DNA from 2 places in the Alcaligenes ammonioxydans genome. Region 1 is predicted to be linked to the other one. Evidence: riboswitches for the same ligand, from Rfam matches in the RefSeq annotation. Region 1 holds a riboswitch; the other holds the start of a gene.
The links. A riboswitch is a leader RNA that binds a small molecule or an ion and turns the genes downstream of it on or off. The one in region 1 is predicted to bind glycine.
Positions count from the first base shown of each region.

Region 2: another riboswitch for glycine. It lies ahead of FE795_RS17260 (D-amino acid dehydrogenase); the one in region 1 lies ahead of FE795_RS06225 (amino acid permease).

Region 1 covers NZ_CP049362.1:1,377,769-1,383,672, reverse strand. The annotation lists gene FE795_RS06240 (NAD(P)/FAD-dependent oxidoreductase) at 1-492, shown strand, start outside; gene FE795_RS06235 (YeeE/YedE family protein) at 525-1,532, shown strand; gene FE795_RS06230 (isochorismatase family protein) at 1,556-1,987, shown strand; glycine riboswitch at 2,242-2,331, shown strand; gene FE795_RS06225 (amino acid permease) at 2,746-4,116, shown strand; gene FE795_RS06220 (TRAP transporter small permease subunit) at 4,527-5,027, shown strand; gene FE795_RS06215 (TRAP transporter large permease) at 5,017-5,904, shown strand, end outside.
Region 2 covers NZ_CP049362.1:1,672,737-1,678,640, reverse strand. The annotation lists gene FE795_RS07590 (ABC transporter permease) at 1-639, shown strand, start outside; gene FE795_RS07585 (ABC transporter ATP-binding protein) at 636-1,706, shown strand; glycine riboswitch at 1,799-1,886, shown strand; glycine riboswitch at 1,891-1,971, shown strand; gene FE795_RS17260 (D-amino acid dehydrogenase) at 2,020-3,381, shown strand; partial or broken gene FE795_RS17255 (ATP-dependent DNA helicase) at 3,326-4,702, opposite strand; gene FE795_RS07575 (VRR-NUC domain-containing protein) at 5,500-5,904, opposite strand, start outside.

The sequences.
Region 1 (5,904 bases):
GAAACCGAGTTTGGCGAAATCCACAAGGCCGATGTGCTCAACGTGATTCCGCCTCAAAAAGCGGGAACCATTGCCGAACAGGCCGGTGTCACCAACGCCAGCGGCTGGGTGCCCATTGACCCGCATACCTTCGAATCCGAGCAGGTCAAAGACATCTATGTGGTGGGCGATGCCACCATTGCCTCGCCCATGCCCAAGTCCGGCTTCTCGGCCAACACACAAGCCAAGCTGGCAGCGGCTGCCATCATCAATGCCTTGAACGGCAAGCCCGTGCCACAGGCGACCCTGAGCAATACCTGCTACAGTTTGATCGCTCCTGACTATGGCATTTCCGTGGGGCATTTGTACGCCTTTGCCGATGACAAGTTGGCCGAAGCCTCCGGCGGGGTCAGCCCCAAAGAAGCCAGCCCGGCCTTTCGCAAGCAGGAAGCCCAGTATGGCGAGGCCTGGTATGCCGCAATCAGTCGCGACATCTGGGGCACCCAAGGCTAAGTGGTTTCAATCCCGTTCCCTCTCCAGCGCACATGATGAATACAGAACTTGTACTGTGGGTCAGCTTGGCCATTGGTCTGCTCTTTGGCATGAGTGGCCAGCTCAGTGGTTTTTGCTTTTATCGTGGTTTAACCGAGCGCTGGTCCGGGCGCAGCGGCTACAAGCTCCAGGGCTTTGCCCTGGCGCTGGCCGTGGCCCTGGCCGGTACACAACTGGCTGCAGGCAGTGGGCTGATCAGCCTGGACAAGGTCTTGTACCTGAATCCGACCTTTTCCTGGCTGCTGGTGCCGGTCGGTGGCGTGCTGTTTGGTATAGGAATGACCTTGGCCAATGGCTGCGGTGCCCGCGCTCTGATTCTGTTGGGGCAAGGTAATTTGCGCTCTTTTGTAGTGCTGTTATGCCTGGGTATCGCCGCTTACATGACCTTGACCGGACTGCTGGCCCCGCTACGCATGAACCTCGCCCAAGTCAGCAGCATCACCCTGCCTGCCGTCACCCTGCCCGCAGGCCCCGTACGATCCATCGTCATTGCGCTGCTCGTTGCCGCTTTAATCGCCTTTTCCCTGCGCCCCCGTCTGGACGGCCAGCGGCTGAGTGATCTGCTGGCAGGCGCCTTTATCGGGCTGCTGATCGTAGCAGGCTGGCTGACCACCGGTTGGCTGGGCGATGACCCCTTCGAGCCTGTGCCCGTCAGCTCGCTGAGCTTTGTGGCCCCGATTGGGGAAAGTATTCAATACGCCATGATCTCCACCGGCATGAGTCCACGCTTTACCATCCTGATGGTGGCGGGTGTGCTGGCCGGTTCCTGCCTGAGTGCTCTGCTGCGCCGACGCTGGAAACTGGAAGGCTTTGAATCACCGCGCCACATGCTGCGTGCCATGACCGGCGGCACCCTGATGGGCGTAGGCGGTGTGCTGGCCCTGGGCTGCACCATCGGCCAGGGCTTGAGTGGCCTGTCTACCTTGTCCGCCACCTCCTTGCTGGCGGTGCTGGGGATCGTGATTGGCTCGCGCCTGGTCTGGGCACGCCCCAACTCCTGAGCCCGTGTTTCAATAGGGGTTTGATGGACCACCCTGCAGGCTGCCCGACGCTCCTGAGGCTAGCATTGCTGCAGGCGCTGATCGAGCAGCATGACGAGTCCCAAACCCCTTTCCTCAGTCAGCTCGGCTGGTGTCCGCCGCGCGATGATTGCTGCCTGATCGATGCCGACGCCATCTTCATCAAGCATGGTTACACACCCAGCCCTGCTGCAATGGAGTATCTGCGGCAGTATCAGGCCGATCGCATTCTGGTCTGCGGTATTCAGACCGATACCTGCGTGCTGGCTGCGGGTTTTGCCTTGTTTGATGCTGGGCTGCATCCCACCCTGATTACCGATCTAACCGTGGGTTCATCGCTGGATCGATCCGGCGCGATGGGCATCAAGCTGTGGAAACATCACTTCGGTCGCACGATTCATAGCCGCGAGCTGCGGCTTGAGCAGGACCCGCCATAACCTTAGTCACTCCCCTTGCGTTACGCCTTGCTTGTCATTGACACCCGCTTGCTAAACGCTCTTAAGCCTGTCGACCCTCTGATGCATCGCATCGGCCCGCTTCAGTGCCCAGCTGCCAAGCGTTCTGCGCCTCATGTCTGCGGTCCCACATAGCCACAAAACCGGCCAAGAAACAAGAATTACCCGTCTTAAAACACTACAGGTTAACGCTAGTAGTCATCGCTTTTTGCCTGTCTATACAATAGCGGCGTCAATAACGGTTCAGGTGAGAGTCTTCACATTGATGAAGCGCCGACGGAGCAACGACCCCGGAATCTCTCAGGCAAAAGAATCCTGAACCTTTGACCATCTGGAGAGAGGCACACCCGTGCCCACCGAAGGGGACCATCGCGAACCGATGGATAAGCTCTCAGGTAAACGGACAGAGGGGGTACAGAGACCATATGGTCTTTGTTCACCTATTTGTCCGGAGTCTATCTATGAGCAGATAGTCAGGTGCCTTTTCTGGACGCCTGACCCACCACTACTTTATTTCTATTTTTAATCGCACACAGGTCTGTTCTGACATTTCATGTCATCAGAACAAGGAGGACTGTTGTGCGCTCCCCATCATATTTAGATCGGTATCAAGAAAACCGTCCTTGAGGACGGGTTGTACCCTTTGTTTTCTCGCAGCACAGTCATAATTACGCATTTGAACGAATAAAAATCAGGAGAACAGTGTGTCTCAGCAACATTCATCTGGACTGCAGCGCTCGTTGAAAAACCGGCACCTGCAACTGATAGCAATTGGAGGCGCTATCGGCACAGGGCTATTTATGGGATCAGGCCGCACGATCAGCCTGGCCGGCCCCTCGGTCTTGTTTACGTACATGATCATCGGGTTCTTTTTGTTTTTTGTTATGCGGGCAATGGGAGAATTGCTTCTGCATAATCTGGAATACAAATCTTTTGTCGATTTCGCCGCCGATATTCTAGGCCCGACCATGGGCTATTTTCTGGGCTGGAGTTATTGGTTTTGCTGGGTAGTCATTGGGATTGCAGATATTGTGGCCATTACCGGCTATACCCAATTCTGGTGGCCGGATATTCCATTGTGGTTACCAGGACTGGCCTGCATTGCTTTTTTGCTGGTCTTTAATCTGCTGTCGGCCAAATTATTTGGTGAGCTGGAGTTCTGGTTTGCACTGGTCAAGATTATTGCCATTGTGGCCCTGATTGGCGTGGGTGCGTATCTGCTGTTTACCGGCTTTGTGGGCCCAACCGGTGAAAAAGCCAGCCTGACCCACTTGTGGGATCGGGGCGGGATGTTCCCCAATGGCCTGGGTGGCTTTTTTGCTGCCTTCCAGATCGCCATCTTCGCATTCGTGGGTATTGAGCTGGTGGGTACGGCCTCGGCTGAAACAGCGGACCCTGCCAAGAACCTGCCCAAAGCCATCAACAAGATTCCCGTTCGCGTGATTGTGTTTTACGTGCTGGCCCTGACCGCCATCATGACCGTCACTCCCTGGGATATTGTGGCCCCCAACAAGAGCCCCTTTGTGAACATGTTCTTGCTGATCGGCGTAGGTGCAGCCGCTGCCATCATCAACTTCGTGGTGTTGACCTCGGCCCTGTCCTCGGCCAACAGCGGCATGTTCTCGACAGGCCGCATGTTGTACGGTCTGTCCAAGAACAAGCTGGCTCCTGAAGCATTCAGCCAGCTGTCGCGCAATGGTACCCCCCGCAATGGCCTGATCTATTCTTGCGCCCTGTTGCTGTCCAGCCTGTTCCTGCTGTATGCAGAAGGCGATGTCATGCGTGTGTTCACCATCGTGACCACCGTGGCCAGCATCTGCTTTATCTTTGTCTGGGCCGTGATCCTGATCACCTACCTGAAGTACCGCCGGGTTCGCCCCGAAGCCCATGCCGCATCGAGCTACAAAATGCCCTTTGCGATTCCCATGTGTTACCTGACCCTGGCTTTCTTTGCCTTCGCGCTCTATCTGTTCAGCCAGGAAGAAGAAACCCTGATCGGCCTGATTGCCACGCCGTTCTGGTTCCTGGCGCTGTTCATCTGCCTGCCTTTCTACAAGAAACGCATGAAACAGCATCTGGCCCTGGGCCTGGCGGCGCAAAGCGTCCGTTAAGATCCCCTGCGCCCAACACGGCCCTGCCAGGGGCCGTGTTGCCGCAGCCAGGGGCTGGCTCCACAGGCGTAGGTCCGCACCCACAGACGACCTCTCATCCTGCAATCGTGGGAGAGTAGACCTGGAGCAAGGGCTGAAGCCCGGCACTCGAAAGCCACCCTTTGGGGTGGCTTTTTCTATGTGCAGACAAGCGGTAGCCGAGAGCCCCCAACCCTTTAGGCCCCCGATATTTCACGCCAATAACACAGATTCAGACGGAAAAACCTTTTACACGCCCTCATTTACACCTTATTACCCTTAATGCCTTCTCTCAGGTTGACGTAAGGGTAAACCCAAGTTGTGACACGGCAAAGCTTACTCATAGACTAAACCCGATGTGTAGCCAATAAGAATGTACAAAAGGGACAAGCATGGTTTTACGTCTAATCGACTCGCTCAATGAATGGATAGGGAAGCTTATTTCCTTTATCGCCATCATTTTTTCCACCATCATTATTTACGAAGTCTTCATGCGCTACGTGATGAACCAGCCCACACGCTGGACTTTTGACGTCACCAAGCAGCTATATGGGTTTTACTTTCTGATGTTGGGCGCCTACGCACTCAAGCACCAGGCCCACGTCCGCGTCGATCTGCTCATCCAGCGCTTTTCTCCTGCCGTCCGCAAATGGACGGAAATTGCAGGTTACCTGATTTTCTTTTTCCCCTTCGCCTGGGTTTTCCTGACCCGCAGCTATGACTTTGCCATGCGCTCCTGGGCTCAAGGCGAGACCACCTACGGCGCGGTCCAATTACCTGTTTATCCACTCAAACTCTCCATGGTTCTGGCGGCCGCCTTGCTGCTGCTCCAGGGAATTGCTGAAGTTATCCGTTTGCTCAGTCAGAAGGACGCCCCCCGCCATGACGCCTGAATTGATTGCACTTGTCATGGGTGGCCTGCTGTTGCTGGGGCTGTTCATGGGACACCCCTTGGCCTTTGTTCTGGGCAGCACGGCTGTCATCGGCGCGCTGGTGGCGGGCAAACCCATGGTTCTGGGCATTGTGGTTAACCGCATTTACGGCGATGTCCTGGACAACTACACGCTGATTGCCATCCCGCTGTTTATTCTGATGGCACGTTTTCTGTCCGACTCAGAAGTCACCGACAAGATGTTTGAGGCCTTGCGCCTGCTGATGTCTCGCGTTCGGGGTGGGCTGGCGCTGGCTGTGGTATTTATCTCCATCTTGCTGGCAGCCACCACCGGCATTATCGGCGCCTCGATTACGGTTACCGGCATGATGGCACTGCGCCCCATGCTGCGCTATGGCTATTGCCCCAAGTTGACCACCGGTGTGATTGCCGCTTCGGGCTGCCTGGGCATCCTGATCCCGCCGTCCATCATGCTGATCCTGATGGCCAGCTACTCCCCACTGTCGATTGGCGAGCTGTTTGCCGGCGCGCTGATTCCTGGCGTGCTGCTGGGCCTGCTCTATGCCCTGTGGGTCGTGTTTGTTGCCTGGCGTCATCCTGAACGCGCCCCTTCCGTGGAGCCCGATGAAAAGATCTCCAGGCCCGCCTTGATCCGCATGCTGCTGGTGGAAGCCGTGCCACCCATCTTTCTGATTCTGGGCATTTTAGGTTCCATGCTGGCCGGCATTGCCACGGCCACCGAAGCCTCCGCTATCGGGGTGCTGCTGTCCTTGCTGATCGTGATTTTCCGGGGCAAGTTCAAATGGTCCATTTTTCTCAATGCCCTGTATGAAACCGGTCGCACCTCCTCCATGATTCTGTTCATTGTGGTCGGTGCC
Region 2 (5,904 bases), 290 kb from region 1:
ATCTGCTACACCTTCATTGGCCTGGCCATGCACCGCAAGCCAGACGGCATCACCCGCTTTCTGGACTACAGCGTTCTGGTACCCCGTGCCGTCCCCGGTCTACTGGCGGGTCTGGCCTTTTTGTGGATGTTCCTGTTCGTGCCCATGTGGCTGGATCAGTCCCTGGAAAACGGCTACTTGTCGGTCCTGCCCATGGCGGAATGGTTGCAAGGCACGCTCGTCAGTCCGCTGCGCGCCCTGCGCAGCACCATCTTCAGCGTCTGGCTGGCCTACAGCGTGGTCTGGATGGCTTACGGCTTGCGTCTGATCTCCTCCACCCTTTTACAAGTGGGTCCGGAGCTGGAAGAAGCCGCCCGCAGCACGGGAGCGCGTCCCGGTCAGGTAACACGTCAAATCACCTTACCACTGGCAAAGTTCGGCCTGATCGGGTCCTGGTTATTGATGTTCCTGATTTTTGAGCGGGAATACTCTACCGGCGTGTACCTGCTCACACCGGGCACGGAAACCATTGGCTCCATGCTGGTTTCACTATGGGCGACCGGCGCCATCGACATTGTAGCTGCCCTGTCTTTTATCAATATCGTTCTGGTGGTCATTGGCCTGACCATCGCATTGCGCTTCGGAGTAAAACTACGATGACCGAGCTGACTGTAGACAACATTCATCTGGCCTACGACCGCAACCCGGTCCTGAAAGGCGTGTCCATGAGCCTGAACAAAGGTGAGGTGGTTTCCCTGCTGGGGGCCTCGGGTAGTGGCAAAACCACCTTGCTGCGTGCGGTTGCCGGGCTCGAACAGCCCTCCCAAGGGCGTATCGCCATCAATGAGAACGTGCTGTACGACTCGCAAAACCGTATCGACCTGCCCGCCGAGGCGCGCAATCTGGGCCTGGTTTTCCAGTCCTATGCCTTGTGGCCACACATGACCGTGCAGGACAATGTGGCTTATCCGCTCACGCTGCGCAAAACCTCCAAGGCGCAAAGCCGCCAAAGGGTGGACGCCATTTTGGATCAATTGGGGTTGAAAGGCCTGGGCGAGCGCTACCCCAGCCAACTGTCTGGAGGGCAACAGCAGCGTGTGGCCATTGCCCGTGCGCTGATTTACAACCCCCCGGTCATCTTGCTGGATGAGCCACTGTCCAACCTGGATGCCAAGCTGCGTGAAGAGGCCCGCGTGTTCCTGCGCGAACTGATTGTGAAAATGGGCCTGTCCGCTTTGATGGTAACCCATGACCAGGCGGAGGCCATGGCGATTTCGGACCGGATCCTGTTGCTGAATGGTGGCGAAATCGAGCAACAAGGTACCCCGCAAGAGGTCTACAGCAATCCCAAGACCCTGTACACCGCCGAGTTCATGGGCTCGAACAATCATCTGCAAGGCAAGGTTACCGAGCAACGCGATCAACAAACTCGGCTTAGCGGCCCTGGTTGGGAGTTATGGGGCCATGCCGCCGCTCCTCTGAGCGCCGGCCAGCACGCCACCGCCGTGATTCGCGTCGAACAAGTGCAACTGAATGCGCAGCCCGGCCCCGATACGCTGCCACTGCAGCTATCCACCAGCATGTATCTGGGCGACAAGTGGGAGCACGTTTTCCGCATGGCCGACCCGACTGCCGGCACACTGCGAGCTTTCGGACCTGAACCACTGCCCAGTGGCGTGCATCATCTGCAATTGCCGCCCTCCAAACTGTGGATTTACCCCTCCTGATCCATCGCTCCAAACCGGGAGCCGCCCCCCACAGCTCCCGGTTTACCCTGATTGCAAACTTTTGTAAGCGCGGCTAATGTAGTCGCGTCACTACAGGCGGTATGAAAGAGACCTGTTCAGTCAGGCGCCGACGGAGCAACCACCCCGGAATCTCTCAGGCAAAAGGATCGTACCAGCCCGACACTCTGGAGAGCGGCGTTTGACGCCCACCGAAGGAGCCCAGCCAGATGCACAGGTTGGATAAACTCTCAGGTCACAGGACAGATGGGGTATTGCCACTACTCGGTGGTAATTCACCTGTCAGGAGCCTGTTATGTCGCATATTGCCGTCATTGGTGCCGGTATTTCCGGAATCACCACCGCCTACGCCCTTAGTCTGAAGGGCTATCAAGTCACCGTTATTGACCGCCTTCGCTACCCCGCGATGGAAACTTCTTTTGCCAATGGCGGGCAGCTTTCCGCCTGCAATGCCGAGGTCTGGAACAGCCGCAGCACCATTTTCAAAGGCTTGAAATGGATGATGCGCAAGGACGCTCCACTGCTCTTCAACCCCAAGCCAAGCTGGCACAAATACAGCTGGATGGGCCAATTTGTGGGGGCAATTTCCGGTTACGAGCGCAACACGATCGAGACCGTCAAGCTGGCCATTGCCGCTCGCGAAAACTTGTATCAGTGGGCCAAGGACGAAAATATTGATTTCGACCTGGAGCAGCGCGGCATTTTGCATATTTACCACACGCCCGGCGGCTTTGAGTCTGGCAAAAAAGTCAGCCAGCTACTGCAAAAAGGCGGTCTGGAACGCCGTACCGTTACCAACGAAGAAATCCATCAGATCGAACCTGCTCTGCAAGGCACCTATTACGGCGGTTTCTTCACGCCCTCGGACGCCACCGGCGATATTCACAAATACACCCGCGGCTTGGCCGATGCGTGCGCCAAGCGCGGCGTGAAGTTTCTGCAGGATACCGAAGTCCTGGGTATTGATTGCGGCCCACCGCACCGTATCCAGCTCCGTACCGGCGAAGGTGCAGATGCCCACACCCATACGCTGTCCGTGGACTCCCTGGTCGTGTGCGCTGGCGTAGGCAGCCGCCACCTGGCCCGTATGCTGGGCGACTACATCAATATTTATCCCGTCAAGGGCTACTCCATCTCGGTGTACCTGGATACGCCCGAAGCCCAACATGCAGCCCCCTGGGTCAGTTTGCTGGACGAAGAGGCCAAGATTGTGACCAGCCGCCTGGGCAAAGACCGCCTGCGTGTGGCCGGCACCGCGGAATACAACGGGTCCAACAAAGACATACGCGCCGATCGCATCGCCCCGCTGACCAACTGGACACGTCGCAACTTCCACGACGCGGCTACCGACCGTGTCGTACCGTGGGCAGGTTTGCGCCCCATGATGCCGGACATGATGCCGCGCGTAAAAGCGGGCAGCCGTCCTGGCGTGTACTACAACACCGGCCACGGTCACCTGGGCTGGACCCTGTCCGCCGCCACTGCGCAGATCATCACCGAGGTGATTGCCCAGAACGAGCGTCAGTCCGCACCTGCTCAATTTGCCACCAGTCCGGCAACAACTGCTGCACCCGCCGCTGCCCATAACGTTCGTCCAGCAGATACACAAAGCCTTGATCCTGTTCATCGCGAATCACACGACCCGCGGCCTGTGTAATCTTGCGTAGTCCCGGATACAGATAGGTATAGTCATAGGCCCGCCGCTCCCCAAAGAGCCGGGCCATGACTTGCCGCACCGACTCATTGGCCGGGTTGAATTGCGGCAAACCCAAAGTGGCAATAAAAGCACCGATCAAGCGTTTACCGGGTAAATCTACCCCTTCTGAAAACGCCCCCCCCAGCACTGCCAAACCCACTCCCTTGCCGTCCAGCGTAAAGCGGTCCAGAAACTGCGTTCTTTGCTGATCGCTCATACCCGGTTGCTGATGCCAAAGCGGCATATCCGGCCAGCGCTCCTGCAAGGCCTGGCTGACCTGCTCCAGATAATCAAAGCTGCTCAAAAACAAGAGATAGTTGCCCGGCTGCTCCTGATAGGCCTGCCCGACAATATCGCACACCCCGCTCAGGCTTTGCGCCCGGTCGGCATAACGCGTGGACAAACCGGCATATTGACGTACCCGCAACTGCTCGGCTCGATAAGGAGATGCTACGTTCAACTCTGCCGTACTGGGCGGCAGCCCCAAGACATCACGATAAAACTGCGAAGGATTCAACGTGCCGGAGAACAGCACCACGCCGTGCGCATCGCCGTAGCGTTCGGCCAGAAAGGGAGCAGGCACGATATTGCGCAGGTTCAGAAGTACACCATCGCGCTGCGCCAAAATATCAAACAAGGAATGCGAGCCGAACTGCCCGGCCAGGTCCACAAAATACAGTAGCTCGAAATAAAACAGCAGCAAGGGGCTGTCTTGCGGCAGGGGATTCTCCGCTACATAGGCCCCTAAACGGGCAGCCAGATACTCGCACTGCTCCAGCAAGTCCTCCGGGATTTTTTCCAGCCCCCATTGGTCACCGCCTTCCTCGGGTATCAGGTCCTCCATCAAGCGAGTCAATGGAGCGAAATGACGCTTCAAGGCCGAAGGCGCGGCTTTACGTGCCATGCGCAACTGCACTTGCGAGAAGGACGCGGAATACATGGAACGAGCACGTTCTACCAGATTGTGCGCCTCGTCCACCAAGATCGCGCTGCGCCATTGCTGGGCCAGGGTCTGGCTATAGAGCACCGCATGTGAGTCGAAAAAATAGTTGTAGTCGCCCACAATGGCGTCCGCCCAACGCAGCATTTCCTGGCTCAAGTAATAGGGGCAGACCTGGTGTTCGCTAGCCACTTGCTGCAGGCGCTGGCTAGTTAGCATGGGCTGCTCCAGAGCTTGCTGACGGGCCGCGGGAAGCCGGTCGTAAAAGCCTTCGGCCAAGGGACAGGATTGGCCATGGCAGGCTTTATCCGGATGGGGACACTGCTTGTCGCGGGCCACCATTTCCAGCACCCGCCACGCGCCCCCACCATCCGGGCTTAAGCGCTGCAAGGCGTCCAGCGCCATTTGCCGGCCCGAGTTTTTAGCCGTCAGATAAAACAGCTTGTCCAGACCAGCCTCGGGCATGGCTTTCAGGCCCGGGAATAGGACTGCCAAGGTTTTGCCAATACCCGTGGGGGCTTGCGCTAACAGGCACTGTGCATCGCGCTGCGCCCGGAACGCAGCTACAGCCAGTTGCCGCTGACCCGCACGAAACTGTTCAAAGGGAAATTGCAGAGCAGTACAAGCTTGATCGCGCGCCAGCCTGTGTTTTTGCTCCTGCTGCCCCCACGCTACATATGCGTGACATTGCTGCTCAAAAAAGGCCCACAGGTCCGCGCGCTCCAGATACTCGGAAATGCTGGTCTCTTTGTGCTTGTCTACGTGGTAATACACCACGCTGACTGTCATCCCCGGCAAATCGCGTTCCTGGCACAACATGGCAGCATAGACCTTGGCTTGCGCCTGATGCAGGCGTCTATGGTGCCCGGGGATGGCATCAAAAGCACCACGATAGGTTTTCAGCTCTTCCAGGCAATTGCTGACGGGATCAAATCCATCGGCTCGGCCACGCACCAAGAGCCCTTCCATCTCATATGACAGCGGTACTTCGGCTTCATAGTGCTCGGGGCGACGCAGCGTTAACTGCTGATGGCCTAGAATGCCTTCCTGTGCCGTCGCCGCAGGCGTAAAGCGCAAGTCCAGATCCCCGCTGCGGGCGGTAAATTCGCATAAGGCTCGCACGCCTACCGTCCAGGCTTTCATGACGCCTCAGGCCGGGTCACATAGCAGACACGCGCGGGGATGGCGTGCTGCTCGAAATAGCTTAACCAGCGCCGTTGGTTATCTTGCAAACGATCTCCGGGCCCTTTTACTTCTATCAGCTCGTAGCTTTGCTGGGCGGGCATGAAACGCACCAAATCCGGCAGGCCGGCACGGTTATCCCGCCAATCCTGCAAGATACGCGTGAACACGAGCTGCAAATGCTGGGCGGGAATGCAGTGCAAAGCCTGCTCGATCAAGGATTCATCCAAGGCGGGCCAAATCAGCAAGGGACACTGTATGCCGCGCTTTTCCTGCCAGCGTTGCCAGATCACGGTTTTATAGTCTGTACCGTTCAGCACGCTTAAAGACTGATCAAACAAGTTCTGCCTGCGGGACACGAA